DNA from 4 places in the Chryseobacterium sp. KBW03 genome. Region 1 is predicted to be linked to each of the others. Evidence: riboswitches for the same ligand, from Rfam matches in the RefSeq annotation. Region 1 holds a riboswitch; each other region holds the start of a gene.
What was found. Region 1 has a riboswitch for cobalamin ahead of DBR39_RS08680 (TonB-dependent receptor plug domain-containing protein). Riboswitches for the same ligand answer to the same signal wherever they lie in the genome.
Positions count from the first base shown of each region.

Region 1 (7,622 bases):
CCGGCTCACAGGATCCTGAGCGCTGATCACTGGCATCACTTCCAAAGAATGCATTTCCCAGTATTTTAAAATCCCGTCCATTCAGGTTCGGAATCGTGTGATCAAATCCAAAAACAACATATCCGCCATATCCGCCAAGAGTGATCATGGTAGAATTTCCCCCTACCAATGATTCGTTTGCTTTCTGAAGCATATTTGCGGTTGTATATCCTGGTAAATATTCCGGGATTTCGTTCATGAACTGTCCTACAGCAGGACGGAATTCCAATACTTTGGCGATATATTTACTGTAAGGTGTTTTTTCTTTGGTAACGATGATTTTGGAATGATAAACCTGCTCGTTTCCTTTATTGTTAATTTTTAAAGTCAAAGGATAAGCATCTGCCTTCGGACTGATAAATTCAAGTTCTGAATTTTGAGAAATAATAGAATCATTAATACTCCATGTGACAGCTCCCGAAGCATTGGTAGGAATACTCAACACTCTAAAACGTTCAATGGAATAGGAATCATCAAGGCCATTAAATGTAAACTCATCTTCATCATCATGTTTACAGGCTATCACACCTACCAGGAAGCATGATAAAACTCCGATTTTTAAATAAGTAAAGGTATTTCTGTTCATTTCTTAAAGTTTGGTTATTTGTATAAAAAAGCGAAGTGGGCAGGAATATTTCCGCCTTCCGTTTTCCATTTAAAGCGTCCGTTTTTATCAAAGCAATACACAAATCCCATGGAAACGTAATTCCTGGCATCTGTCATGTAGATATCTTCTGTGATGGGGTTTACTGCAATTCCGTAAGGTGTTTTAATGGCAGTCTCATATTCTTTATCAAAAATCCTGTTGGCAATAATCTCTTCGGTTTTTACATCGATGATCCCAAAGGTTTTTTTATAGCTATGAGTATTGTAATTGAATTCATTTCCGTAGAAATAGAGCTTATCATTAACGATCGTCATTTCACTGACGGAGAGATGAAAATCTTTTTTAACAGTTCCTGTAGCTGCATCTATTAAATAAAGACTGGAAGGGACATTATAATAATCTCCTCTTGAGGTTACATACAGATCACCATAATTGTCTTTTTTAATATGATGAAGATTGATGGCCACATTTATTTTTTGAAGTTCTGTAAAAGTATTCAGGTCTATTACAGAAACAGTATTGTCATAATCGGGAGCTTTATATCCTCCGGAATTGGCAACAAATAATTTATTTCCTACAATCTCCATTTCTTCCGGTTGGTATCCTACTACGACTTCACGCTGAATGGAAAGAGAAGTGGTGTCAATTTCCACTACTTTTCCTTTAGGTGCTTTTGGATTAATAGCTACCGGTCCGGCATAGCTGCTGGCATAAGCTTTCCCGTCTTTGAAGGCAAGATATCTGCAGTTCTGTAATGGAATAGAAGTAATACGCTTGGCTGTTTTGGCATCCAGTACTTCAATTTTGTTGGAAACATTAACAACAATGTAGAGTTTGCTGCCGTAGACTTTGATATCATTTCCTACATCTCCTAATTCTTTTACGACATTGGGATTTATTTCTGCATAGATATTCCGGTAATAGGTTCCTTTGGTGTAATCAAAAAAATCCAGAGTGCATTTATTGCTTCCCATATTCCCTTCATTCAGCATATAAAACCCTTTTATTGCTGTATTTTCTGAAGGAAGTCCTTCTACCACTTCCTGACGGACAATGATGTCATCTGTACGGCATGAAGTAAGAAAAGCTAATACAAGAAATAAAAAATAAAAGTTTAGTTTTCTCATAAGGTGAAGTTTAGAATAAGTTTAAAGTTTCTTCCCGGCATCGGATAATTGATGACAACATCATAGTATTGATTGAAAATATTATTCATTTCAAGGCTTACTTTAAATTGATGATTGGCCCAGTTGAATTTTTTCTGAACAGACAGATCGTGAGTATACCAGGGTTGTACATAATTATATTGAATATTATCCTGGTTCACGTCATATCTTTCTCCTACGTACATAACACTGTAATTAAAACTCCAGTCTTTATAATCTGCCATCAGACTGAAAGATCCGCTATGCCATGGAGTGTAAGGAATCTGATTTCGATAGAAGGTATCTTCCGGATCACTCATATCTCTTGCACTTTGGTAAGTGTAGGAAAGCAATGGTCTTAGTTTTACTTGTCCCAGCTGCATTTCAGTCTGAAGATTTACATCTGCTCCAATGATTTCAACCATTCCCAGGTTCATCATGAGCCAGCGGAACATGCTTCCGTTAGGTGCCGCTACAATTTTATCCTGTACTTTATTGTAATAGCCGTCTACTTTAGCATAAAAGCTTTTAAAGAAATGATTGTTATAGTTCTTCTGATAGGTAAATCCTACATCATACTGATTGGTAAATTCCGGCTTCAGATACGTATTTCCGATATTGGTATAATACAGATCATTGAAGGTTGGAAGTCGGAAAATCCTTTTGTAGAAAGCTCTAAGAGTAAGTTCAGGAATAATTTCCGGCTGATAGCTCATAAATACGGCAGGTGTCCACTCTCTCGCATCTCCCGGCCTTTTGTTTTTTCTTACTTCTTCAAAAGTAAAGGTTCCTAAAAGGCTTCCCAGGATTTTGAACCTGTTCCACTGATAAGTCGTTGCCACTGCTACCAATGTGGTGTAACGGGTAGGATAAGAAAAATTATCCAGATTGGCATCCAGATTATTGTACTGAAAATCCCCACTCAGGCTGACATCCCAATTGGGTGTGATAGAATAGATATTGGATGAGGAAAGATAGAGTTCTCGTTGGATATAGGTGTTATCGGTATAAATAATAGACTGCGAACGAACCGTATCCATGAAATGGGTATAATCGTAAGCAAATTTTGCCTTCAGCTGGGTTTCAAATTTTGGAAACAGCTTTTTTCTCAGGTTAGCCTGTACGAAATAGTTTTCATCGGAAAGCCTTGCGCCTCTGCCTCCAAAACGACCGTTAACAATAGGCGCCGGCATTCCACGGTCTGAAATATAACCATAGCCTCTGATATTCCAGCTTCCGTTATTTAAAGTTCCGTTGAGAGAAGTTTCAAAACGTTTTGCTTTGATATCCGAATCCTGTCTTTTTGCAATGGTATCATAAGCCTGCTGGCCATCGGGATATTTCTTTGCATACCGAAATCTGTAAATTCCGTCACTCTGCATAAATTCTCCACTGAAGCTGGCAGAAACCCGGTCTGAAATCTTCTGTTCCAATCGGAATGACGGGTTGAAAAGATCAATAGAAGCACTTTTTGCTCTGATCACAAGATTGGTTTTTCTTGTTCCTTTAAATACCGGTGTTTTCGGCTGTAAATAGATAGATCCCGAAGACCCGAAATCCTTTGCAGGTTGGAAAATTTCACTTTTCTGCCCGTTATACAATGATATTTCTTCCAGATCGTCCAAAGAATATCTTCCCAGATCTACCAGTCCGTTTTGGGCATTTCCCAGTTGAATTCCATCATAGAAAACACCAACGTGCTGGCTTCCCATACTTCGGATATTAATGGTTTTCAAACCACCCAACCCTCCATAGTCTTTGATCTGAACACCGGAGAAATACCGCAGAGCATCTGCAACAGAGTGGCTGTTCAGTCTTTCCAGCTGCTCGCCCTGTAAGGTTTGTGCCGGAAGGATTTCTTTAAAATTCTTTTTGTAAAGATTGATTCCTTTAATTGTCTCTTCCTCCAGACTATCTTTTTTCTTGGTTTGAGAAAACAAAAGTTGAGATGTTATCACCAGTATTGTGAAAACAGCTTTATGAATTGTAGAAGTAGTTAGTTTTGCTGCCATTAGCTCATTTAAGATAATGATGACGCTAATGGATATAAGAAAACAACGACAAAGCACAGCTATCACTGCACAGAATCATTGATGTCCTAAGCTTTATTCCACGAAAGCGTCAAACGATTATTTTCTGGCAGGTCTTCTGACTTACTCCATTTTTGAAATCCTTCCCATTAAAAAAAACAGTGGATATATTCTTCAAAAATCTTGGTGTGGAGCTTACAGCAGCGGGTCTGTCCCGGATTTTCACCGGATTCCCTTTTAAGAGCTTTTTAGGGCTCACCAAATTTCGGCAAAGATAAAGAATTATTCCTAACCCCCAATTAAAATCATGATTCATAAACAATTAAAGCTCCCGAAGGAGCTTTAACATCATTTTATTAAGGGTTTCACTTTAAATTCCAATATTCAGAAAAATACTGAATCTCGATTTTGCTTCAATATCTCCTCCTGCCAGATGAGTGTACATGGGAAGCATTATCTCACTTCCCAAACTCAGTTTTTTATAAGAGGCTTCAAATCCTAGTTTCCCATATAACGCACTTCCAGCAGTATTGGGTAAAGCTTCATCGAATTGTTTATTCTGGGCATACACTTCTCCCTGAACGCCCGTTTTTACAGAAAATATAGATTTTTCATATCCCGCAACCTGATAAAAACCTGTCGCAGCATAGTTCCATTGGTTTCCAAAACGGTAATTTTTCTTATTCTCCGTCTTGATCGTATAGTCTGTATTGACCATTACCGCCACTTTATTTTTCTGAAACTTATAATTCAAAGCGGCCTGATAATCCCAGCTTCCGGTTCCCAGCTGAAAACTCGGATTAACACCGGAAACTCCTTTTTCATCAAATTTTCCCAAAGGAATTTTCACTCCTAAACCTCCACTCAGATGGTGGAAATTATCTTTAGAGCTCATCAGCTGATAAATTCCCATCAGATTCAGATCCCCTATTCCATTGATTTTGATATCTCCCTGTAAGGTTTTCTTTTCATGGAAATGGAAAGGCAGACTTGCATATACACTCAGTTTTTTAGTCAATGGAATTTTCCCCCAAAGCTGCAGGGTATTGAAATACTGATCCTGCGTAAGATCTTTTACAAATAAATTTTCTTTGGCTTTGTAATGCTGGGCAAAGTATTTGATTCCGATAAACTGTGGGTTCAATAAAGACTCAAAGCCTGAAGATCCATTTCCTGCTGCACAGCCGCAAGCATCACAATCATCATCAAAATCGAATCTGCTAAAGGTATTTGGAGCACTATAAGCACTGTCTCTAATGGTCTTCGCCTGATTCTGGCTAAACAGGATCAAACTTACTATCAATATAATCTTCTTCATGTTTTCTATAAATTATTCTGCAAATTTTGGATTGGATATAAAACTTTTGTCGGACAGTGTTTTCAGGAATGCAATGATCGACTGTTTTTCCTGTCTGTTCATGGCTATTCCTATATGACCGTTCTGTTTCAGCTGTGGATCCAGATTGGCATTATCTTCTACCTGATTCGAATAGAAATTAAGGACCGCATCTAAGGTGTAAAACCTCCCGTCATGCATGTAAGGCGCTGTATATTCTACATTTCTCAAACTCGGAACACGGAATTTCATCCAATCTACCTGATTAAGGGTTACTCTGTAACGTCCTGCATCCTTGAATTCCGTGTTATAATACATTCCTGTATTCCGGAAACTCTCATCAGTAAACAGTTCTCCGCTATGACAAGAAGCGCACTTCTGCCCGAACAAAGCCATTCCCTGGGATTCTGCTGAAGTTAGCTGCTCTTTTCCCTGCTTGAATCTATCGTATTTTGAATCCGCAGAGATCAACGAGGCCATAAACTGCGACAAAGCTTTTAGAATTCGTTCTCCTGTAATCGTTTCGTCTCCATAGGCTTCTCTGAAAAGTTTTTTATACTTCTGATCATCTTTTATCTTTGAAATAGCTTCCGGTATGGAGCTGTCCATTTCATTGACATCTGTAATCGGACTGATGGGCTGCTCATTAAGATTATGAATCACTCCGTCCCACATATATCTTTTCAAAAAAACCATATTCTGAATAGGTGGTGCATTCCTGATTCCGATTCTGTCATCCACACCATGACTTACAGTATGCCCGTGATGGGTAAACGCATTTTCCTGAATATGACAGAAACCGCATGAAATGGTATTATTTCTGGAAAGTCTGCCTTCATAGAATAATTTTCGTCCCAACTCCACTCCATTTTTTGTCACAGGATTAGTTGATTTATCAAAAGTCATTTCCGGGAAATAAGAAGGAAACTGCAGGTTATATGCTTCATCCTTTTCCAACGGCTGGATCACCTCATCAGAACAGGAAATACAACTCAACAGAAATACAAGCAGAACCAGTATCGTTTTAACAAAAAAATTAATCATTGTGAACGTGGTCTACTTTAAACATTTTTGTAAGATTATTGGTAACATCTGCCAGGTGTTGGTTTGAACCCATCAACATATCATTAGCTGTTGTCAGGCTAAGAGCTTTTTCTCCGCTCAGAAACTGGTTAAGATCTGCCAAAATATGAACAGAAGGGCGGATTGTTCCGGTTACTCTTGCTGTTGTCGGAAGATTCAATGTAATTTCACGGTATAGGTCAGGCTGCTCATTAGCTGTAACATTCCCCATATTTCCTGTGTGATTCATAAATTCCTTTGAAGGAGCATCATTCCCATATTTCCCTTCCAGTTTTACAAAGACATATCCGGCAGCCCATGACCACGTCATTCCTTTCTGCTTGGCTTTTGTCCAGAATTCTGCTTGTCCGTCTTGTCCCAGCAAATATGCTTTCTGACTGATACCCAATCCAAATCTTATTTTTTTGTAATTATTTTTTGGAATGCCATCCAGGTTAAGATATATAATTCCGGCTACAGCATCTGCCTGGTCAACGATAAAAGCGCCTTTATCAGGGTTGTTTTCATTGTATTTAAATTCATTTCCATTCTCGTCTATCAGGGCGATATTACTGATTACATATTTTAAAGCGGAAAAATTATGTTTCTGTCCATTAGAAGAAGTCTGAGTCGTTTGGTTCAAGACGATATCTCCTACATTATTAAATCCGTTTTCAAATTTGATCTGAAGTTTTCCGGGGGTGGTATCCTGTGGATTATCATCATCCCTGCTGCTTTCGCAGGCTACAAAAGAGAATAAAGTAAAGGCAATAAAGAATAGTGATAAAAATTTATAAATTTTCATTGTTGATTTTTTAAGTTGAATTATATTTTTGAAATGCGGACATTTTTTTACCAGAAAAGGCACAGAAGTTCTTACACTTAAGTTATTTTAAGTGATAAGCTTTATGCATAATAAGAACACTTAAGCTTTTTAAAATCTTTGATTTTTAATTGATGTAAGCTTTTGTGACTTTTGTAGTTGAATAGTGATAGTTTAACTTAAAAAACCGGTGGTTTGAAAATGTGGGTAAGAAACAGAAAAGAGTAAGCTGCTTCGTAAGTAAAGTTGAAATTGAAAAACGAACGCTTTTCAGTAGTAATAATCTCTGTGGTTTCAGGCAGGATATAAGTATCAAGAATTTTCTGTCCTGAATTTTTTATTTTCTGAAAGGGTGAAGATTCTGAATCATTGGTTTTCGCCAATTCTTTACTCAGGTAACATTTTCCGTTACAGTGAACCTCCGGCCTGCTTTTATTAATACAGAGAACTTTGACGATATAATCATAATTTACAGCATACTCTACCAATGGCACCAAAGGTCTTAGCACCATATAAAAAGTAAAAAGTATGCTGTAAAATAATTTCATCAGATTATTTCTTGCTTATAGCTTCATCATAT
Region 1 is NZ_QAJO01000004.1:139,094-146,715, forward strand. Features, by position in the region: gene DBR39_RS08670 (cell surface protein) at 1-625, opposite strand, end outside; gene DBR39_RS08675 (YncE family protein) at 640-1,773, opposite strand; gene DBR39_RS08680 (TonB-dependent receptor plug domain-containing protein) at 1,770-3,803, opposite strand; cobalamin riboswitch at 3,912-4,099, opposite strand; gene DBR39_RS08685 (transporter) at 4,192-5,139, opposite strand; gene DBR39_RS08690 (cytochrome-c peroxidase) at 5,152-6,201, opposite strand; gene DBR39_RS08695 (MbnP family protein) at 6,194-7,024, opposite strand; gene DBR39_RS08700 (hypothetical protein) at 7,222-7,590, opposite strand; gene DBR39_RS08705 (superoxide dismutase) at 7,595-7,622, opposite strand, start outside.

Region 2 (7,622 bases), on a different contig from region 1:
TACCACCGTTATCAAACCAAGTGAAATGAGTGCGGCACAAACCCAGCTGATTACAGAATGTTTTCATGAAGCAGATTTACCGGAAGGCGTATTCAATATTATAAACGGATTAGGAAATGTAGTAGGAGCTGAAATTACCCAGCATCCGGACATTGCTAAAATCTCTTTCACCGGATCTACATTAACAGGAAAAGCGATTGCTAAAGGTGCTGTAGATACAATGAAAAGAGTAACATTAGAACTTGGTGGAAAATCTCCTAACATCATCCTGGAAGATGCCGATCTTGATAAAGCTATTCCTATGGCTGTTTTCGGAGCTTATATGAACAACGGGCAGGCATGTATCGCCCCTACCCGTCTGCTCGTTCCTCAAAACAGACTGAATGAAGTGAATGAACTGGCTAAAAAAGCTGCAGGACAGGTAAAAGTAGGAAATCCTAATGAAGAAGACACTCTTGTCGGGCCTATGGTAAGTACCAAGCAATTTGAAAGAGTACAAAGTTATATCCGTCTGGGACAGGAAGAAGGGGCTACGCTGCTTGCGGGAGGAGAAGGCAAACCGGAAGGCCTTGAAAGTGGAAATTTTGTAAAGGCTACCATTTTTACTAATGTCCGTAATGATATGCGTATTGCACAGGAGGAGATTTTCGGACCTGTATTGTCTATTATTCCTTATGCCAATGAAGAGGAAGCGATTGCAATTGCCAATGATACCACTTATGGTCTGGCAGCTTACATCAGCTCTGCGGATAAGGAACACGCGGAACGTGTTGCCGCACAGATTGATGCCGGAAGAATCTGTATAAATGGTTTTTCACATGATCCTTTTGCCCCTTTTGGTGGTTTTAAACAAAGCGGTATTGGCCGCGAGTTTGGGGTGTTCGGACTGGAAGCCTATCTGGAACCAAAAGCTATTCTGGTGTAATATGAAATTCTTCACAGCACAATGTTCTCAGGATCATTCTGCTGTGAAGATTCTATGATCCTAAAAAAGTTTTGTAAGTTTGAAAAAGAATCGATCAAAAAACAACCCTCTGAGCCATGAGCGAAAATAACATTCCCTTTCCTATCAATTACTCCTGCCACTTTTCAGAATTCAGAGAAGGAGAACAGTTTGCACAGATTCACAGTCTTGGGCTGGTTATTTCCGGAGAAATGGAGTTGAATGACGGTATTAACAAAACCATATTCAAGGAAGGTGAACTCTATTCTGCAAGGAAAAACAGCTTATTGAAATTTGCAAAATATCCGCCTAAAAATGGTGAAATCAAAACCGTTTCGATCTATTTTGATGATGCTATGCTGCATGACTTCAGCCGTGAATATGGATATCAGGCAGAGAAGAAAGACAATATTCCCGCCTTTATAAAACCGGATCAAAAGGCATTAACTTCTTTTATGTATTCATTACTGGCATACGAAGATCTTACTGCTTCCGAAGAAATTCTGCGTCTCAAACAGAAAGAAGCTTTACTGCTTCTGCTGAACTATGATTCAGGTCTTAAGGATATTTTATTTGATTTTTCGAAACCTTATAAAATTGACATTGAAGCGTTTATGAACAAGAATTTTCATTTCAATGTTAATGTAGAACGTTTTGCTTACTTAACAGGGAGAAGTTTGTCTTCCTTTAAAAGAGATTTTCAAAAAATATTTGGGATCCCTCCAAGGCAGTGGCTGCAGCTCAGAAGATTACGGGAGGCCCATTTTCTGCTTACCCAAAAAGGAAAATCGGTTTCTGATATCTATCTTGATCTTGGATTTGAAAATTTATCTCACTTTTCTTTTGCCTTTAAAAAACAGTTTGGATTTTCGCCAAGCTCATTACAGGCAAAATAACTTAGACTTCATCTAGAAAAATATACCTGAAAGCGAGGATGACCAGGATCATAACTGCTATTGTAATGATTTTCAATTTCATATCGCTTTTAAGATTTTCAGGAGCATAACGCAATGTTTTTTTGTCAAGATAAAAATCCGTGTAAATCTCTGCATCAATTTTCAGATCAGGGCGGAAAGTCTGTATGCCTTTCAGAAAATGCCCGATAAGATCATATCGGTTTTTAAGGGTAACTACATCCAGATTGATAAGCTTCTTTCTGGATTTTCTGTTTTCATCTTTTTCATGAACATACAGATTCTTTCTGAAGCTGCCGTATTTTCCATTGGAAGCAGCTTCAGAATAGATATCTTTTGTATAAGGATTCTGGCTTTTGACCAAATCCTGATATCTAATTTCTGAAAGAACTTTGTCATTCCTGTTAAGAAACAGAATTCCCTGATGGTTGATCAGCATACCACTGATTTTCTTGTCTTTATTTCTGGTGATTTCATAAGCCAGCCAACCTGATAGCGCCCCTGTAATAAGAAAGAGAAAAAGAAAAATCATTGTAGCAGAAGTGTCTGAAGAAGATGCTGAAACGGCCTCAATAAAAAATATGAGTAAAATAACAGCGATTACTGCAAAAAGAATGACGATGCTCCACCTCAGTCTGGCCATATATTCAGGGCTGTAGGTTTCCGATCTCATTTCAGGAAATGATTCTTTCATGGGTTTATTTATAGTTAACTGGTTATCAATTGTCAACAATTTTTAAATAAAAAATATTATTTTAAAAATGTCGAAGTGCAAAAATATACTATATAAATGAATAACCAATACCAGAGTTCATCAATGTTTTAAGGGGGGTAAAAAGACAAATCGTGCTATGAAAATCATAACACGATCTGAATTGTTGAATCTAATTATTTGAAAGTTTTTTAAAGTGCATATTCCACTGATGCTTCTTTAGCGGCTGCTACCATTGCTATTAAAGCTTTTTCTGTTTCTTCCCAATGTCTGGTCTTCAGTCCGCAGTCCGGATTTACCCAAAGCTGATTGGCAGGAATTACATTCTGGGCTTTTCTCAATAGCTCAATCATTTCTTCTTTTGAAGGAACTCTTGGTGAGTGAATATCATAAACACCAGGACCAATTTCGTTTGGATATTTGAAATCTGCAAAGGCATTCAACAGTTCCATCTGAGAACGGGAACATTCTATGGTAATCACATCAGCATCCATATCGGCAATGTTTTCAATAATATCATTGAATTCAGAATAACACATATGGGTATGGATCTGTGTGGCATCTTCTACTCCGCTTGCTGAAATTCTGAAAGCTTCCACTGCCCATTTCAGATAGTTTTGCCAGTCGGTTTTTCTTAATGGCAGCCCTTCTCTTATCGCAGGTTCATCAATCTGGATAATTCTGATTCCTGCTTTTTCAAGATCTACCACCTCATCACGGATCGCCAAGGCAATCTGCTTACATGTTTCCGAACGAGGCTGATCATCCCGTACAAATGACCATTGTAAAATCGTAACAGGACCGGTAAGCATTCCTTTCACCCATTTTTCAGTCTGAGATTGCGCATATTGAGACCAATATACCGTCATAGGAGTCGGGCGGGAAACATCTCCAAAAATTACAGGAGGCTTTACACAACGGCTTCCGTAGCTCTGTGCCCATCCGTTTTTAGTAAATACAAATCCTTCCAGCTGTTCTCCGAAATATTCAACCATGTCATTGCGCTCAAATTCTCCGTGTACCAGCACATCAATTCCGATTTCTTCCTGCCAGCGAATCGTTCTTTGGGTTTCTTCTTTCAGTAGAGCATCATATTGTTCTGCTGTCAGCTCTCCTTTCTTGAACTTTGCTCTCCAGCTTCTTACTTCTGTTGTCTGAGGAAATGATCCGATTGTTGTCGTTGGGAATAAAGGAAGCTGTAATTCTTTTTGCTGTTCTTCTTTACGGATTTTGAATGTATTTATTCTTTGAGCATCCTTTTCAGTGACAGCATGGGCCCTTTGCTTCACTTTATCATTATGAATAAGAGACGACGTTCTTCTGCTTGCAATTGCTTTTTTATTGTCTTCAAATGTTGCAAGAATCTGTTCATTTTCTGTTCCGGAAGCCAGCTCTTTAAGCGTTACTACTTCTTCTACTTTCTGTTTGGCGAAAGCCAGCCAGTTTTTAATCTCAGCATTCAGATGGGTTTCAAAATCCAGATCACAAGGTGAGTGAAGCAATGAACAAGATGGAGCAATTAAAATCCTTTCAGATCCTAATTTTTCAACAGCTTTTTTGATGAAGGACAATGACTTTTCATAATCATTTTTCCAGATATTTCTTCCATCCACCACTCCTAATGAAAGACTTAAGCTTTCCGGAATACCATTCAGAATATCATCCAACTGCTCAGGATTTCTTACAAGATCGATATGCAGTACATCCACAGGAAGTGAAGCAGCAAGCGATACATTATCTTTCAATCCGTCAAAATATGCAGCAACAATAAATTTCAGTTTCGGGAAACGTTTTCTTATTTCAGAATAAACAAAATGATAAGTTTCTTTCGCTTTCTCCGTTAAATCCAACGCCAGAAAAGGTTCGTCAAACTGAATCCATTCTGCGCCCTGCTCCTGAAGCTTGGTTAAGATCTCTGTGTATACGGGAAGAAGATTTCCAGCCAGATCCAGTTTATCAAATCCTTCTTCTTTTTCTTTTCCTAAAAGAAGATAAGAAACAAGTCCGATAATAACTGGTTTTGCGTTGATTCCCGCCTGTTTTGCTCCTGCAAATTCATTGAAAATTTTATCCGAGCTTAGCTTAAACTGTTGGTTTTTATAAAATTCGGGAACGATATAGTGATAATTGGTGTCAAACCACTTGGTCATTTCCATTGCTGTGATATCCAATCCTTCTTTCTGATATCCTCTTGCCATGGCAAAATAAAGATCCAGTTCAGAATTATTCTTTTTCAGCACCACTTCATGATAACGTGCCGGGATTGCTCCTACTACAAGGCTCATGTCCAATACCTGATCATAATATGAGAAATCATTACACGGAATAAGATCAATTCCTGCTTCTTTCTGAATATTCCAGTTTTGGTTACAGATAGTTCTGCCTGTATTCAGAAGTTCTTCCAGAAGAATTTTACCTGACCAATATTGCTCGCAGGCTTTTTTGAGTTCTCTTTTGCTACCAATACGCGGATAGCCCAGAATGTGAGTTTGCATTTTTTAAACTTTTTAATTAAACTTAATGATAAAGCCCTTTAAAATGTTTCATAATGCTTTGGGTAAAGAGTTTTTGGAAAATAGTAATATAGCGAACGGTACAATTTCTCTCACACGAAAAAATGCATTATCCGATATATCATCTGTATGACCCAAAAGCTTCAGACCGCGAAAGCATTGTCAATTCAGTAAAGGCAGGTCTCCTGACTTGTAACAGCTTCTGTCATCCTTCCCGCTTTGGCAGTGGATATGCAAGGACAGAAACCTTTGGTGTGTTACTTACAGTTGCGCGACAGCTCGTGATTCTCACACGATTCCCTATTAATTTACCTTACGTAAAACCTTTCCTGTTTGATGAAGTATCTTTAAAGAACTGTACTTTTATTGATAACAATCGCCATCAGTAAAAGTTTTTAATTTTGTGTAAAATTAATAATACAGAATAAAAACACAATCAAAGTAAATTAATTAAGCAAATTAATCTTTTGAAAAATAAAATTAAAGCATATAATTCTGTAAATTTGACTGTTTTAATACTATAAAAGAATAATATTCTGTGGAACAACTCGATGATAAGGATGTACAGCTGCTCAGGCTGCTCCAGAAAAATGCAAAACTGACCGTAAAAGAACTGGCAAAAGAAGTAAACCTTTCTACTTCGCCGGTTTTTGAAAGGGTAAAAAGACTGGAACAGGACGGATTTGTAAAAAGATATGCTGCTGTTCTTGATGCTGAAAAGCTCAACCGTGGGTTTACCGTTTTCTGTCAGATCAAACTAAAAATTCACGACAGGTCTGTAGGCTATGATTTTGTAAAAGAAATTTTAGAAATTGAGGAAGTTGCTGAGTGCTATAATATTTCCGGAGATTTTGACTTTCTTCTGAAAGTACAGGTCAGAGATATGAAGCATTATCAGGATTTTGTATTTAACAAGTTAGGCTCTGTAGATTCCATCGGAAGTACTCACAGCACTTTTGTCATGGCTGAGGTGAAAAACAATCACGGACTGACCATATGATTTGATGGGGAGTTAAAAATTATTGATTCTAAAAAGATTCCATCCCTTATTCTTCTATCCACTTTCTGAAGGAAGAGGTATTGCTTTGGCTGGTAATAAGATGGTCTTTGTATCCTTTTATTTTGATGGAGAGGGTGTTTTTGTTATAACGTTCTATTCTTTCAATATGCTTTTTTTGAACAAGTTCACTTCTGTTGATCCTGAAAAAGGCTAAAGGATCCAGCTGTTTTTCAATTTCTTTTAATGTTGATTCATTCAGCAGGTTTTTCTTTCCAGCAGTGTCAACGGCAAAAACAATTCCTTCTTCTGCTTCAAAGAAAGCAATATCTTCAGTATTTATAAAATAAATTCCCTGATGTGAGCTGATTGTAAATCTCTTTTTATAGTTTTTCCCGGGATGGTTATTATTAAGCATTTGCTGAAGTTTTACGAACACATCCTGCTGCTCAGATGCAGTACTTTTCAGTAACAGAAATTTATTCCAGGCTTTTTGGAAACGATCCTGTGAAAATGGTTTTAAAAGATATTCTATTCCATTACTCTCAAAGGCATTCATCAAGAACTGATCATAGGCCGTAGTAAAGATAATCGGGCTGGAAATATCCACCTGATTATAGATTTCAAAGGCATTTCCATCCAATAATTCAATATCAGAAAAGATCAGATCAACATTTGAATTTTTAAAAAAAGCGATGGCTTCTTCTACTTTGTCAATTTCTGCAACAATTTCAACGGATTCATCGAGCTCACTGATGAAACGTTTCAATTTGTTTCTGGCCGGGATTTCGTCTTCGATGATTACAACTTTTATCATACTTGTTATACTGGAATTATAGGAATGATTACTGAAAATTCATTTTCTGTTTTTAAAATCTCTACCTGCTGATCTGTTAGCAGCGCATATTGTTCGATAAGATTATTCAATGCTCTTCCGGAAGTTTTCTTACTGTTTCGCTTGGGAAGCCTGTTATTAGAAACTGTTATTTTATGATTCAGATCTATTACAATCAAAACAGGATTGGCAAAGGTCCCAATATTATGCTGAACTGCATTTTCCAGCAGCAACTGCAGTGAAAGCGGAATAATATTTCCTGACGCTCCACTATGATTCACTTTCAAAGAATAAACATTTCCATATTTGTACTGTATCAGTTTAAAATATTTTTCTGCAAAAGCCAGTTCTTCTTCCACTGAAATTATTTTTTTATCAGAAACATCCAGAACATAGCGGTATATTTCAGCAAATTCGTTCAAAAAATCAGAAGCTTTTTGTTTATCTTCTTCAATGAGCTGGTCCAGAATATTAAGATTATTAAACAAAAAATGGGGATTAAGCTGTGCTTTCAGCTGATTAATTTTACTGTCAGACAATGCCTGATGATAAAGAGCCAGCTGTTTCTGATAGGCTGTATTCTTTTTGTAATAGCGGTAAGCCAGGAAAAAACTCCCGTATATAAAACCACCAATGAGGTCCGAAAAAGTAGAGAGGGTGACTACTTCCTTGTTGAAATTTTTCTCAATGGTCCCAAAGGCCAATGAA
Region 2 is NZ_QAJO01000003.1:92,347-99,968, reverse strand. Features, by position in the region: gene DBR39_RS04360 (aldehyde dehydrogenase family protein) at 1-925, shown strand, start outside; gene DBR39_RS04355 (helix-turn-helix domain-containing protein) at 1,042-1,839, shown strand; gene DBR39_RS04350 (hypothetical protein) at 1,841-2,551, opposite strand; gene metE (5-methyltetrahydropteroyltriglutamate--homocysteine S-methyltransferase) at 2,761-5,064, opposite strand; cobalamin riboswitch at 5,240-5,425, opposite strand; gene DBR39_RS04340 (Lrp/AsnC family transcriptional regulator) at 5,621-6,082, shown strand; gene DBR39_RS04335 (LytR/AlgR family response regulator transcription factor) at 6,129-6,896, opposite strand; gene DBR39_RS04330 (sensor histidine kinase) at 6,902-7,622, opposite strand, start outside.
Region 2: another riboswitch for cobalamin. It lies ahead of metE (5-methyltetrahydropteroyltriglutamate--homocysteine S-methyltransferase); the one in region 1 lies ahead of DBR39_RS08680 (TonB-dependent receptor plug domain-containing protein).

Region 3 (7,622 bases), on a different contig from region 1:
GAAAGGAATAATCAGTCTGTATATATTGTAGGCGGTTATGTGCGTGATCTTCTGATGAAAAGAAAAGCTTCTACAGATATAGATTTTGTAACGGAACAAAGCGGTATTGAACTTGCCCAGAATGTAGCTCAGGATATAGATCCTAAATTAAAGGTTTCCGTATTCAAAACGTATGGAACAGCCATGATCAAGTATAAAGAACTTGAACTTGAGTTTGTGGGAGCAAGAAAGGAAAGCTATACAGAAAACAGCCGCAAACCTGAAGTGGAAGGAGGAAGCCTGGAAGATGATCAGAAAAGAAGAGATTTCACCATCAATGCGATGGCTATTTCTTTAAATAAAGATAATTTCGGAGAAATGATTGATCCATTCAGTGGAATTGAAGATCTTGAAAAAGGAATTTTAAGAACGCCTTTAGAACCTGCACAGACCTACTCTGATGATCCGTTGAGGATGATGAGAGCGGTACGTTTTGCGTCCACTTTAAATTTAAAAATTGAGGAAAACTCTTTGAATGCTATTCAACAGGAAGCAGAAAGGATCAGTATTGTTTCTATGGAAAGAATCATGGTAGAATTCAACAAAATCATGCTTTCTGAAAAACCTTCTGTGGGACTAAAATTAATGGAACAAACAGGTCTTATGAAGCTGATTATTCCTGAACTGATCGAACTGAAAGGTGTAGAAGAAGTGGAAGGACAGACTCATAAGGATAACTTTTACCATACCTTAGAAGTCGTGGATAATATTTCTGTGAATACAGATAACCTTTGGCTTCGTTGGTCTGCCCTGCTCCATGATATTGGAAAAGCTCCTACGAAAAAGTATGTAGAAGGCACAGGATGGACATTTCACGGACATGAATTTTTGGGCTCAAAAATGGTAAAGGCACTTTTCCAAAGATTAAAACTGCCATTGGGAAGTGATATGAAATATGTTCAGAAGATGGTAAAGCTTTCATCAAGACCAATTGCTTTAATCACTGATGATGCTTCAGATGCTGCGCTGAGAAGACTTTTATTTGATGCCGGAGAAAACCTTGAAGACCTTTTCACACTTTGCAAAGCAGATATTACTACTAAAAACTCTAAAAAACAGGAGAAATTCAAAAGAAACTTTGAATATGTAGCGGTTAAGATCAAAGAAGTGGAAGAAAAGGATCAGGTGAGGAATTTCCAGCCACCGATTACCGGGGAAGAGATCATGGAAATGTTTAATCTTAAGCCAGGACGTGAAATTGGTATCTTGAAAGAGAAAGTAAAAGAAGCTATTCTTGAAGGGGAAATTCCTAATGAAAAAGAAGAAGCGACAAAGTTTGTCATTGCTGAAGCAGAGAAACTGGGATTAACAATCTAATTCAATCTATAGATAATATAAAAAGCCCGGCGGGATGTTCCATCCCGCCGGGCTTTTTTGTTCCAGTATAAAAACAAAGCCGGCCGGTTTCAAAGAAACCGACCGGAAAAAAACACAAATGATGAAAAAATAAAAAATTATATTTTTATATGCTGTGAAGCATTATTGATTCAAAACAGTACCGTTAGCACCCAGACCTCCTGTCGTAACAGACATGATCTTGCTCCCTGTAGCTGCTGAATACACAACCATTTCACTATTTTCTGTGAACTTCTTAACATCTGATGCAAAGATTCTTCCATCAATAACGTTAAATCCATAAAGAGTATAATACTGACCACCATCAGCAGCTGTTAATAATGGAGTTGTAGGAATTGTTGGAGCAGCTAAGCTTGTTGTATACACTTTATTTGCTGAACTGAAATAGATTTTATCGTTATCAATCTGAAGGTTGGTAGCGTTTGGAATTCCTGTCAGCGTAATTACTGGTGTCATTGTACCCGTACTTGTAATCTTATAGATATAAGAATCTGCAGCCGTTGAAGAAATTGTGTACACATTAGAGTTATACGAAACGGTGTTATTAACACTACCATTCGGTACGGTAATTTCAGTTTTACTATCATTGGAAGTATTGATATAAGTAATCTTATTCCCATACCCAGATGAAGCATTCTGTATGAAAACATTTCCTCCTGCTTCTACTGCTTTATCAGAAACTTCAGTCATGCTGATTTTACTTACAAATGAAAGGTCAGAAATTTTATATTTCGTTACACTTTTAGTATTTGCAGTGAAATTCGTGTTGGAAACATAAATAAATCCATTAGCAAAAGTAATCCCTCTTGGGTTATCAATCTGATCCGTAATTACTCCTACTCTTTTAAATGTATAACGATCAACAACAACAATTTTGTTAGAATTATTGATTACAAGATACGCCTTATTTCCATTAAGACCGATGGTCTGAAGTACATCACCCAAAATATCTTTATTGTTGTTATACCCATACACATCGTCTTGCTTCAGGCTTAGGTCTCTTGTCAGGAAAGTTACTTTAGCCCCCTGGCTGTTGAAGTTCCCTTCATTAGAGATAAAATATCCGTTCTGATATGTGATCGGGGACATTTCAAACTCTGCAGAATCACTTGAACATGAAGAAATGTTAAACAATAACACTACTGCAAATAATACAGTTAAAAGTTTAGTTATTTTCATAATTTATTCAATTTTAATTTTTAAAAATTTATTGCGGCATACACACTATAATTTCTTTTGGGTAAAGGATAAAAAGAAGCTGTTTTATAGTAGGTATCCGTTAGATTATTCACTTTGAACCCTAAGGTATATTTTTTTGCTAATGTTGCAGAAACTCCCACGTTCAAAAGAAAATAAGGATCAATAGCATCTGATCTCTTTTCATCACTGGTCGTATAGGTAACACCATTCAGCAGTCCCTGTGCGAAAAACTTAAAGAAGCCATATTCATAATCTATATTGGCAGTTCCCCTGTGCATAGGAACATAAGGTCTCTGCATGTTTGTTTCTTTATCGATAGATTTTGCGTAATAATATCCTGCATTGGCTCGGATCTTATGATTGCCCAACTGTTTACTGAAAGACAGCTGAGATTCTAATCCGTAAGATTCAGATTTATTGACATTAAATGCCTGCCAATATCCCAATGCTGTAGGCAGCCATACAATAAGATCCGTCACATTCATATAATAAGGAGACAAAGTAAGCCTGAAATCTCCCGCTTTGAACTCATTCGTCATATCCACCTGAGTAGAAGTTTCCGGCCTCAGATCTTTATTTCCTCCCGGTTCATAATAAATATCATTAAATGAAGGATATCTGAAATTCTTTGACACATTAATGCTCACATCATACCATTTTGCAGCGCTCCATTTTCCGGAGAATGAATACAAAAACGGTGACTTTACATCTTCCACGAAGTCTTTCTTAAATCCACCCTCAAAACGAAGGTCTTTCGTTGCAAAATATCTCAACAATCCGGAAACAGAACCAATATTTCTACTGACGCTGGATATTCCGCTCTGATACCCTTCCCCTTTATTGACCTGAAATTCCCCAATAAGGTTAAAATTCCATTTTGAATTCAGGAAATAATTAAAATCATTTTTAAAGATATAATTTTTCCCTGTTCCACCACTTGATTTAGGAAGATTTAGCGAACCGAAATACTGAAAGTTCTCTTCTGTATAAGCCGCTTTCAAGGAGTTACTGAACTTTGTTTTGTTCCAATCCCACGAAAGAAGACTTCTTACACTTTGGGTCTTATATTTTGTTTTGGTTCCCGTTTCTTCATATACAGGAAAATGCTGTGAAGAATCAAAAAACTGGCTCTGCCACGAAACTTTATGATCACTGTTGATCTTATAGGATGCTCCTACATTGAATGTCGTATTGTAATAACTTCCGTTTCTGTTGATATAATTCAGATCGCTTACCTTATAATCATTTTCGCTTACAGAATAATTTCCGGAAGCTTTAAAGCTGAACTTATCATTGCTGTAAGATCCTTTTACAAAATTATTATAGGTATTAAAAGAAGCTACTTCAGAAAATAATGAACCATGGAAACCTTTATTAAAATCAAGGGTATTATTCAGGTGTATACTTCCCCCGATCGCGCCACTTCCATATACTACACTTCCACCGCCGGCTTTTATACCAATCTGGTCATATCCGAACAAAGCAATATTATTGATATCCCCCTGTCCTAAAAAATTGGAGTTGATATTAATTCCGTTCCATACAAAAGCCGTCTGCTGAGCAGTAGTTCCTCTGAAAGATGGTGAAGAAACAGCACCACGCCCATTTTCTTTGATATAAACCTGCGACTGAAATCTCAGGAGTTCTGAAAGGTTACTGGAGTTTTTCTCGGCCTCTTCTGCCGAAATTGTTTTTACGGGATGAAAAAGTTTCACCCTATTCATCTGGTTGTCGAAGACATAAATAGTGTCAATGGTCTTCTCTTGTCCAAAAAGAAAACAGCCATAAGATGAAAAAAGCAGTACTAAAGATCTTTTTATATCCATACTCTTTTACTTTTCCTCCGAAAGCAATATGTTTTTTTTATTATAATGTTGGCAGGTCTCCTGACTTTCGCATTCTGCTCCTTCCCGTTTTTAGACAGTGGTTTTTTGCAGAAACTTTTGTTGCGATTTACAGTTGCGGGGACAGTCCGGGGGTTACACCCGATTCCCTTTTCATTCCAATATACTGGAAACCAAATTTCTTGCAAAGATAGCTTTTTATATGTATTCGCCAAAAACCGGACTTATGCTTAAAAAAACTTATCTCTCTGCTAATTAAATACAAAAAGAACAGCCGCTTTCAACATTGAAAACGGCCATTCATCCCACTACTTTTACTATTTATATATGTTTAATTTTTTATGAATTTATAGGCTTGTTTTTCTCCTTTCACTGAGTATTGTAGAATATAGTTTCCTTTTGGCAAGGATGAAACATTCAACTGCTCTTCTACAGTATTGAATGTTTTCACCCTTTGTCCAACCAAATTATATATTTCAGCTTTCTCTATTTTTCCTGTTCCTTTAAAATAAAGTGTATGAGTTACAGGATTAGGATAAATACCAATATTGTTTTTTTCTTTCATTGTATCATTTACTGATAAAAATTCAGAGGTATCCAGATAAAAAGCGACTATCTGACCGGAGGCATTAGTTCCCGTTCCCGCAATTTTCTTTCCGTCCTGTGAAATGGCCAGGGGAAGTCCCATTGTTACTCCATTCGTTGCAATTCCTAAGGATACTGCATAATCATTCAGATTGATCCTTCCGGTGGATGAAGTCCAGATAAAGCCTTCTCCCGACATTGGAGGCGCTCCAAATGCCCTGTAATATCCAATCACCGTTTTCCCGTCTGCCGAAATTCCCGTAGCTCCTCCTTTGAAATTGAAAGAAGCATTAGGATGTGTTATATAAGTAAGCCCGCTTGTGGCATTCCAGACATAGGGATTAGGATTAGCTGCTCCTATGATGGTATTTCCATCAGCAGAAATTCCTCCTGCCTCGCCTACATTATTTCCGTTATTATCTGTAATAAAACTCTCTACTCCATCCTGCCATTTTGCACCGCTTCTGGTACCTGTCGGTTCATCCTGCCAGCCCACAATCACCGTTCCTGCCGCATTGATTGCATTGGCTCTGGAGCTACGCCCGGAAACCATACTTCCCAAGTCTATCATTCCACCTGCTTCATCCCATTTCACAGCGTGTGCATTGGCTGCGGTAAGATATCCCAGACCTACAACTGTGCTTCCGTTGGTAGACATTCCCCAGGTGGAGCTTACGCTTCCGTCCCATCCGGTAGGAACAAGCCCACCTCTGTTTACCCATGTAGAAGAAGCTACATCATAAGTAGATATTTCATTGAACCCCGTTGCTGCATTGGTAACGGAAGACGATATTTTGGTTCCGTCATTCGAAACAACAGTTCTTCCTGCAGCCGGATATCCATTGGATATTGATCCTATCTGTATAAGTCCGCCGGCAGCATTCCATTTATAGATTCCTCCTGCACTGGTATGCATACTTACCACTCCATTATCTGAAACTGCGCCTACATTATAATTTCCCAAACCCATTACAGTAAGCTGTGCTTCTGCAAAACCAAATTTCAGGAAAAGACAAGCCGTCAATATTTTCATTGACATTCTGTAAAAATTTTTCATATTTTATTATATTTAGCGTTTCGAATTGGTGGAAACAATATTAATACAATATTCATCCTTTCAAAAGAATTTGACTTTCAGAATTCGTGAATTTAAAAAGAACTTAATTTTTAAAACTTTAATAACCAAATAGATACAAAACCCCATTTTGAATATGGATTTTACCAGAACTATTCAAAAAAACACAAAAAACAAATTATCAAGACAAAAATTATTTCAAAATAGTAGAAAAATAATACTGTTTATTTCTATTTGCTGCTCGCTTATTACCAATGGGCAATCCGGTCCGGACTTTACGATTCTCGCTGATAAGGCATTTCTGAAGCTCTATCAGAATTCTGACGAATGCATCAGCTATACCCAGGGAATTCTTGTCAGTGACCAGAATACCGAACATAAAATGGTACTTCAAAACATCATTTCCCAAGCGTTTGCGATGAAAGGTGACTATGTACAGTCTGTGAATATTTTTGCTCAACATGAAGATACTGATCAAAAAACAGGACTTTCTTATTTCATGCAGGTCTTCAATGATTATAATCTTGCGGATCAATACCAAAATCTGGGCTTGTATAATCAGTCCAAAAGAATTATTACCCATCTTTTATCTGATCAAAAGCTTCTTAAAAGCAATGATCCTGCTCTGAAAATTACCACGGCAAAACTGTACCAGCTTCAGGCTTTGAACTCAGGAATCAACAGAGATTATCCTACAGCATTACAAAATCTGGATAAAAGCAATCACTATCTGAGTGATCGTAATGAAGAAAATGCAATTATAAAAATGGAAAACAGGATTTTCCGGGCTTCTTATCTGTTGAAACAAAATAAACTGATCGAGTATAAAACACTTATAGAAAGTATCATTTCTAATCTTGAACATCAGGAAAACAAACCTTTTCTGCTAGGTCTGGCCTATGAGAATCTTTCCCAATATTATTTTCTGAAACAGGATTATACAACCTCTATTGAAAAACTGGAAGCCGGGCTTTTATTGATTGAAAACCTACCTTTTAACAATTTAAAGATTAAAATTTATGAATCTCTATCCCGTAACTATTACGCGGTTCATAATGATGCAAAATACCATCAATACAATAAACTTCACAATGATTTAAAAGCAAAAACAGATTCAAGTTCGAAAGAAGGAATACGATATCTTGTGAAACTTGTTGAAACCAATCAAAATAAAAATATTGAATTCCAAAAGCATATGCTTACCAGATCTTCCTGGTCTTTGGCTCTCGTTTTATCATTGATTGTCGTAGGGCTGTTTATTTATTTTCTAATCATTAAAAGCAAAAATAAAGACTTAAAAAAACAGTTTGACTTTTTTGAAAAACAGATCAGTCAGAAACCTCAACCGGTCATCTTAAACAAAACGAATGCACCAGCAAAAGATTCCGGCTCAACGAAAATATCCAGAGAAAAGGAAGATGAAATTCTCCAAAAACTTGAGGAATTTGAAAAATCTGACCGCTATCTGAATAAAAACATGTCCCTTTCTCTGCTTTCCTCTCAAATGGAGGTCAATACAAAAT
Region 3 is NZ_QAJO01000005.1:598,026-605,647, forward strand. Features, by position in the region: gene DBR39_RS14275 (CCA tRNA nucleotidyltransferase) at 1-1,356, shown strand, start outside; gene DBR39_RS14280 (DUF5074 domain-containing protein) at 1,519-2,574, opposite strand; gene DBR39_RS14285 (TonB-dependent receptor plug domain-containing protein) at 2,595-4,421, opposite strand; cobalamin riboswitch at 4,454-4,632, opposite strand; gene DBR39_RS14290 (T9SS type A sorting domain-containing protein) at 4,771-6,081, opposite strand; gene DBR39_RS14295 (helix-turn-helix domain-containing protein) at 6,236-7,622, shown strand, end outside.
Region 3: another riboswitch for cobalamin. It lies ahead of DBR39_RS14285 (TonB-dependent receptor plug domain-containing protein); the one in region 1 lies ahead of DBR39_RS08680 (TonB-dependent receptor plug domain-containing protein).

Region 4 (7,622 bases), on a different contig from region 1:
CATATAAATGATCATGCAGCTCTTTGATATTACAAAGTGTTGATTGTTTCAGGTACTCGGACTCATCCCATGCAATCATTGGTTCCCGCCCTTCAAGTTTCATTTTGGTGATTTCTTTTGTGACTGTCCTTAACTTTTTGGAAGGGGTTCCAGTTAGCGGGATTCGCATTGCTATTCCTAATTTATCCAATAGGTCAGTAATTGTATCAAGAGAGCCTACAGTCACTTTAAAGGTATCTTTGGGGTTTTGCTTCATAAAAATATCAAAGCAATATGTTTTACCCGCCCCAGTATTTCCAATAATTATATTAGTATATCCGTGTTTTTTGGCATCCGTTAAATAAGTTATCATCTGCATGAATTGAGGTGTTTGTCGTGTAGTCCAGGCTAATTTGTTCTCAGGATCAAAATCTATAGCCTCACAAATCATCCTGAAGTATTTATCATCAATTTCTACATCCTTTCCTCCTGTGCTTACGAAATAGGTATTCTTTCGCATATAAGAAAGGTAATTTGCTGGCACACCTGATTTTGCAGAGAAATCAGCAGCGGTGTACTCATTATTTATTAACCATTGGTTAAGAGCTGATATAATATTATTTTTTATTGTGTTATTCATTTTCTAAGTATTTTGAGAAGTCCATTTTTTTGTTTAAATAATCCATTTGTTCGTCATCCCAGTTTCGCTGTTCAGTTAATCGCTGTTTTTTATCCTGTTTTTCAAGGAGTTTTTTTCCATTATTCAGACGCTTGGCATTACGTTGGTCTTTGTGCTGCCCCCGGCTATCTACTATCAACATTTTGGCAAGCGTGTTGTCTAACTCTGGATTTTGGATAAACATTTGACTTACTTTTTTACTGTCTTCAGCCTGAGTTTCTAGTACTAATGTTTTTAAATCTTTATTGAAGTTCTTAACTTTCGTTCTTTCTTCTGAATCACCTTCTTTAAGGTCATACAATGCCATCGGCTGTACATATTTATTGGTAAGCATAAAACTGATATTTCGGGCTTCATCATAAGCTAAAACCTCTTGAAGGTTATCAGAATCATATTTGACTGTCCAATCTACATGAGCATTCATTCTAAAGTTGGGATCAAAGCTGTCAAACTCCATTTTTCGACCGTTAATTGCTATATGTAAACCGTTATGGTTTATTTTATTAGTATCTCCGGTGGTTTCTCCAAAGCACATTAAGTATTCATGCTGGGACATTAATTTTATAGCATCCTGAGGCATTTCGTTGTAAGCTTGCAGGTATTGTTCCTGTAATCTTTCACGTTCCATTTCAATCATTCTTATAAGCTGCATTCTACAACCAACCTCGTCAGGAAAAGAATGTTTAATTTTATTCAGGTATTCATCATTAGGCTGAATTTTAGCTTTGACACCTTGGCCACTCCAATTTGGAGCGAATTGACAATATGTTTTATTAAAGTGCTTAAACCACGGCTCAATTACCTTTGATTTTGCGTTTCCAACCTTAGCAGGTGTATAGTGATCTGACATCATTGTATAAATAGGTGTCATTTCTTTTTTAGCATAATTATCAGACTGAATCTGTAGTACTTTGTGTTTTGATCCGAAAAGCTCTTCCGTATGTCTTACTGCATTTCTTAAAGCAGCTTTTATAAGCTCTGCGTTTTCCTGAGTTCCTATCGCGTATCCTATCGGATATTTAATGGAAGGATCAAGAACCACAACCATAGTTAATCTGTTATGATATGTTGTGATATTCTGTCCTTTAAGGGATACTGACGATTTTTGGTACAATAATTCTGCATCCCAACCGTCCACCGTCCAGTAAAGCAAAGGTGCTGAAGGCGCTGATCTTTTAACATGCATAGCCACTTTGTTATCAAACCCCTTTTCTCCTTTTGTTCCAGCCATTACAAGTAAATTCCATTTTTTACGATAATTACCGATTGTTGATGCAGAGAGTTCAGGGAACTTTTGAAGCTTTGCAACTGAATTATATACCATTGCTATTTGTTCATTGTCAAAAGTCCTGTGATCACGTAATAAAGTTCTTAATAAGGCTTCCTGCTGATTATCTTTTACTTTAGAAGCTTTTTTGTTCCCAAAATTCTCCGAAATAAGAGACGAGTAACCCTCTTTTTTGAAGTCTTCCAGTTTTTCCTTTAGTCTTCTGGCTGATTTTGGCAATGTGTGCCCTATTTGATCTTTTACAGCAGTTACAGCATCAGTGGTATCATTCCATATATCGGTCAATCCTCTTTTGCCATTACGGCTCTTTACAAAGGTTAAAGTCTCTTTAATGAATACATCCACCGCCTGAAGCATTTGAGCGTTTTTTACATACTCGTCTTGCTTTTCTGGAGACAATGTGCGGTATTCATCAAGTAGATAATAAGCAAAGAAGTCTACAGCTTCGTAATCGTCATGATAATAGTTTAATAGTAGATTTTGCGAGTTTTTCTTGGGAGGAAAACCTTTTATTTTTATTAACTGAACCTTGAATCTTTCAGGAATACTATCAAACTCTACCAGAGCTGTATTATCTAAACCGCCTGCGGTTCTAATTTTATTTAATTTACCTGTACTACACAATTTTTTGTAATTTGACTCTGACATTATTCCTAAATCATCGTACAAAGCTTTTGCAGGAATCGTTAAAGTATTTTGATAGAATTGATACATTTTTAAATTGTGTTTAAATGCTGTTATATAGGCTTACTGGTTTTTCTTATAATAAATTTCCCAAATAATACCCATTCATAATTTATTACATGCTGAGCAAAAAGAAAATTTATACTACTGGCTCGACATCTAATAATTAGATGAACTAATTTTTGAATTGTTTTCATATGATGCAGGGTTTAAGGTTTCCATTTTTTCTTCTAGTCTTTTTTTTAAAGCATTATCAAGCTCTTTATATTCTTTTATTAATTGATCAGGCATTTCACCAACTCGATCACCTCGCAATGATTTTCGAATGAAATCAAAAGTGTAGCCGTATCTACTTCTTAAAACATTCAGAATGTCCTCATTGTACTTAATTCTTTTTTTTGTAGGTTTGTCCATTGTTTCAATTGTCTTTTTGTTGGGACAAATATCGCATTTATTTGCGATTATCCAAACGGTTTCCCGTAATATTTTGCGGTTTAATTATAACGTATTGATTATGAATGAAATAAATTTGCGAATAAAACAGTTAATTGACTATTTCTGTAGTGGAAATAACTCACTATTTGCAAACAAAATAGAAATTGGTGAGTCAAATGTGCGTAGTTACCTTAATGGAACTGAACCAAAATTCAATGTAATTGAAAAAATATGTAAAACATTCGCAATAAATACCGAATGGTTAATATTGGGTATTGGAGACATGGAGAAGGAAAAAGAATCAAAAAACATTAAATTAGATAACAGGGTTCCTCAAATTGTAACAATTGATTCATATAATCATGATAACATTGCCTTAGTCCCTCAAACATTGAAAGCTGGGTATATCACAGGTTATAATGACCCTACATTTATAAAACAGCTCCCTGCATATAGAATGCCTGGATTAAATAATGGAATATTCAGAATGTTTGAAGTGGAAGGAAATTCAATGTTTCCAACATTGCCAAATAAAAGCTATGTAGTAGGTCAGTTTATTGATGACTGGGAGAAAGATATAAAAGATAATAAAATATATGCAATCATCTCAAATGAAGTTGAAGACGGCATTATAAAGAGATGCATTAACCGCATAAGTAAATATGACAATTTAATCTGTAAATCAGATAATAGACGAAATTTCCCCACCCAGAACATCAATCCATTATCTATAAAGGAGGTGTGGGAAGTCAAACTACATCTAAATTTTCAACTACCTGATCCTGCTGATATTTATGACAGAATGGACGATTTAGAAGCAGAATTACAAGAAGTAAAACGCAGAGTTCAATAAAAACACCCCTTCAAAAAATAAGATCATCAGTTTATTCTGATTATCAATATTTTACGTTTTATAAAGTGTGAAAAATAGGGGGCACAATGATTGTATTTAATGTATTTTTGATGTTAATTTTAAACAAATCACATACTACACTCAACCAGTAACTACACTATAGAGTAACTCCAAACGTAACCCCTAACGTAACTGCTATTACTTTTTTTGAAAATTCTTTCAAGAGCTATTTTAACCAGATAGTATTATAAATAAAAGGATATTAGACTCACTTTATTTATGAAAATTCCGCATTCTACATTATTACAAGGCTGTTTTTGCCATAAAAAAGAATAAGCATCCTATAAGGGTGCTTAAATGTTATTTAAAGTGTATTTAAAATGGTAATAAAAAGGTAGTAAATGACAATCAGTTTTACTTTTGGATATAGCTTATTTTTTTTATTTTCCCTTTATTAATAAGGGATTAGGCTTTTTTTTGACCTTTATTTTTTTTGACCTTTTGTTTTATGCCCTATACAGAGGAAAAAAATCATCATTTATTAATTATTGCTTATTACTTATTACCGATTACTTATTACTCATATCATAGCCCCGATAGCAGCGGTTACCCCACAGCGGGTTGGGTTTTAGGCCCGGTGCGAGGAGTATGAGCGGATAGCGGGAAACAGCTTCTTATCAGCGGATATCCTTTTATTTGAAGGAATAAAACTGTTTTAAATTCTGAGAGATAATGGGATTGATATTTTGAGATCGGTATTATGATTCGTATTTTTGTTAGCAATAGAAAACACCTAAATCCAAATTACTATTACCATGAATATTTTAAATAAGTATAAGAACTTATCGGCTTTTCTTTTGTTGGGTCCCTTATGTTTCGGGCAATATCAGTTTGAAGTAAAAAATGCGTCAAAAAACTATAGTGCGATCATCAAGGTAGAAAATTGTTATGACAGCCGATGCAGTGGAAAGGGGACTGTGGAGCTTTTTGATAACAGAAACAGTAAGGTACAGACTTTTGTTTCCGATGATCTTGTTCTGGAAACAGAAGAAAGCCAGAAGCTGACCCCGGGGAAAATGATTCAGTTAACAAAGCCGCAAAATTCTGTGATTATAGATGATTTTAATTTTGACGGAACAGAAGATATTGCGATAAGAAACGGAAATATGGGGAACTATAGCGCTGCTTCATACGATGTATATGTGTTCAATAGTACCAGAATGGCATTTGTGAAGAGTAAAGAGCTTACGGATCTTGCTTCCAATTCCCTTGATATTTTTGATGTTGATGCCAAGCGCAAACGCCTCATCGCTTATGGAAAATCAGGATGCTGCAATTTTTTCACGATGGAATATGCCGTAATTCCGAATAAAGGACTGGATATGGTCTTTGAAAAGGAAGAAGATACGACTAATGAAGATCAGGTAAAAGTAATAACAAAAGAAAAGATCAATAATAAATGGAATACCAAAACGAAGGTATATCCTGCAGATCAATATAATAGAAAATAAGAAGTAAGATGAAAATTCAGAAAGAAATCGATTTTATCCTGGCAGTGGATGCTTTGAAAAATGTACAGAGAAGAAATTATAATGCAGACGATTCCCGAAGAGAAAATACAGCGGAACACTCCTGGCAGATTATCATTCTGGCTCAGATACTTTATCCCTATGCAAAAAACCGCACCGATATAGATTTGTTAAGGGTGATAAGAATGCTTTCCATTCATGATCTTGTGGAAATAGAGGCCGGAGACACTTTTATTTTTGATGAAAAAGCAATGGTAGGAAAGTTTGAAAGAGAGAAAGCTTCTGCTCAGAAGATCTTCGGAATTCTGGATGAACCTTTACGTTCGGAATTTTTTAATCTTTGGCTTGAGTTTGAAGAAGAGAAAACACCGGATGCTGTTTTTGCCTGTGGAATAGACAGAATCATGCCATTTATCTTAAATTCCCATACTTCAGGAAAGAGCTGGACGGAAGCCGGAGTAACAGAAAAGCAAATCAGAAATATACTTGAAAATGCGATCACAAGAGCCTCAGATGAAATGGGAGAGGCTTTTGAACTGCTGCTGAACAGAAGTCTGGAAACAGAAAAAGTTTTGAAATAATTTCAGTGAGAATAGAAAAATTTCGGGCGGCCAAAGGCCGCCCGAAGCTTATTATTTATAGTATCTGGATTGGTTTCTTGAACTCGTCTATTGCTACAAAAGTGAAATCACCTACAATGGCTTTTTCTCTTTCATAGGAATACATCTGCTCGGTGTAGATTTCAACATTTACTTTCATACTGGTTTTTCCTACGTATGACACTTTTCCGATCAACTCAACAATCGTTCCGGCAGGAATAGGTTTCTTGAAATCGATCTTGTCACTGCTCACTGTTACCACTCTTTTTCTTGCAAATCGGGTTGCGGTAATAAAAGCTACTTCGTCCATCAGCTGCATCGCCGTACCTCCAAAAAGGGTATCATAATGATTGGTTGTGTTAGGGAAAACCGCTTTAAAGATTCTGGTTTCGGATGCTTCAATTCTTTCTTCTGTAGTCATATATCATTATTAATTAAAGCGAAATAAAATGATATTAAAATAACAGAATAATGACAGGAACTTATAGAATTCCTGAAACAATCCATCAGATCAATACAACTTCAAATCGCGAAAGTTACATGTTTAAGAAAAAGGCAGGTCTCCTGACTCGTAACATCTTTATCTCCTTCCCATGCCTCGCACAGTGGATCTTTGATAAAGATTTCAGTTACTTACAGTTGCGCGACAGTCCGTGATTTTCACACGGTTCCCTTTTAATCTGCAGTGATGCAGAACCAATTTCTGTGATGAATAAGTGTAAAACTTTTCGAGTGCAAAAATAATGAATTTATTCCGGATTATGGTAAATAATCTGGCTGATTACTCTCCCTTTCTTGATCGTCCAGAGAGTGGTATATCTGTTCTCTCCCGAACCATTTATCATGTATAGGAAAATATTGTCATTGTCAAGAGAGGTTACCCCAATGTTCTCAAAATCCATGGTAGGCTGGAACATATTTTTGATCGCTTCTCTTACAAAAACAGAACCTCTTCCGGGCTGCTGTACTCTGATCGATTTGATCTCGGTCATCCCTTCAGGAAGGTCGTTTCCAATTCCCCAGGGCTTTACTTTATCGATGGTAAGGAGCTTTCCTTCCGCATCTTTTTCCTTTTTACGGTAGCCCGCGTTGGAAGGATAGACATCAATCACAACCTTGCTTCTTTGAGCGGTAGGAATTTTCGGATCAGAATTGTCTGTGAAAATAAGTGATCTCCCGTTTTTAGATTTTGAAGGAGTATACGCCGGAAGCTGATCGATATAAGCAATACGTTCTTTATTGACCATTCCTTCTTTATCAAGAGTTTCATAACGTACAAACGGTTTGTCATCATCCTGTTTTTCAGGATATTTGATCCAGATCCATTCTGTTTCTCCGGGAGCAGGCTTTACATAAACGAATACATCTCCTTTACGCATACGGATCTTGTCTACAATTTTTCGGTAATTGTCTTTATGAACCCGTACATTGGCATATCCCTCTTCAGCTTTTACAACTCCAAAAGGAACCTTATTCTGTCCTTTTACAAAGGCTAAAGAAAAAATACTGAAAGCGGATACATAGAATGCTTTGTTTATGAAAGTCATCATGAAAATTTTTTGATCCCCCAAATATA
Region 4 is NZ_QAJO01000005.1:432,494-440,115, reverse strand. Features, by position in the region: gene DBR39_RS13475 (ATP-binding protein) at 1-619, opposite strand, end outside; gene DBR39_RS13470 (hypothetical protein) at 612-2,660, opposite strand; gene DBR39_RS13465 (hypothetical protein) at 2,790-3,044, opposite strand; gene DBR39_RS13460 (helix-turn-helix transcriptional regulator) at 3,145-3,918, shown strand; gene DBR39_RS13455 (XAC2610-related protein) at 4,734-5,429, shown strand; gene DBR39_RS13450 (HD domain-containing protein) at 5,438-6,028, shown strand; gene DBR39_RS13445 (acyl-CoA thioesterase) at 6,084-6,467, opposite strand; cobalamin riboswitch at 6,583-6,762, opposite strand; gene DBR39_RS13440 (hypothetical protein) at 6,796-7,596, opposite strand.
Region 4: another riboswitch for cobalamin. It lies ahead of DBR39_RS13445 (acyl-CoA thioesterase); the one in region 1 lies ahead of DBR39_RS08680 (TonB-dependent receptor plug domain-containing protein).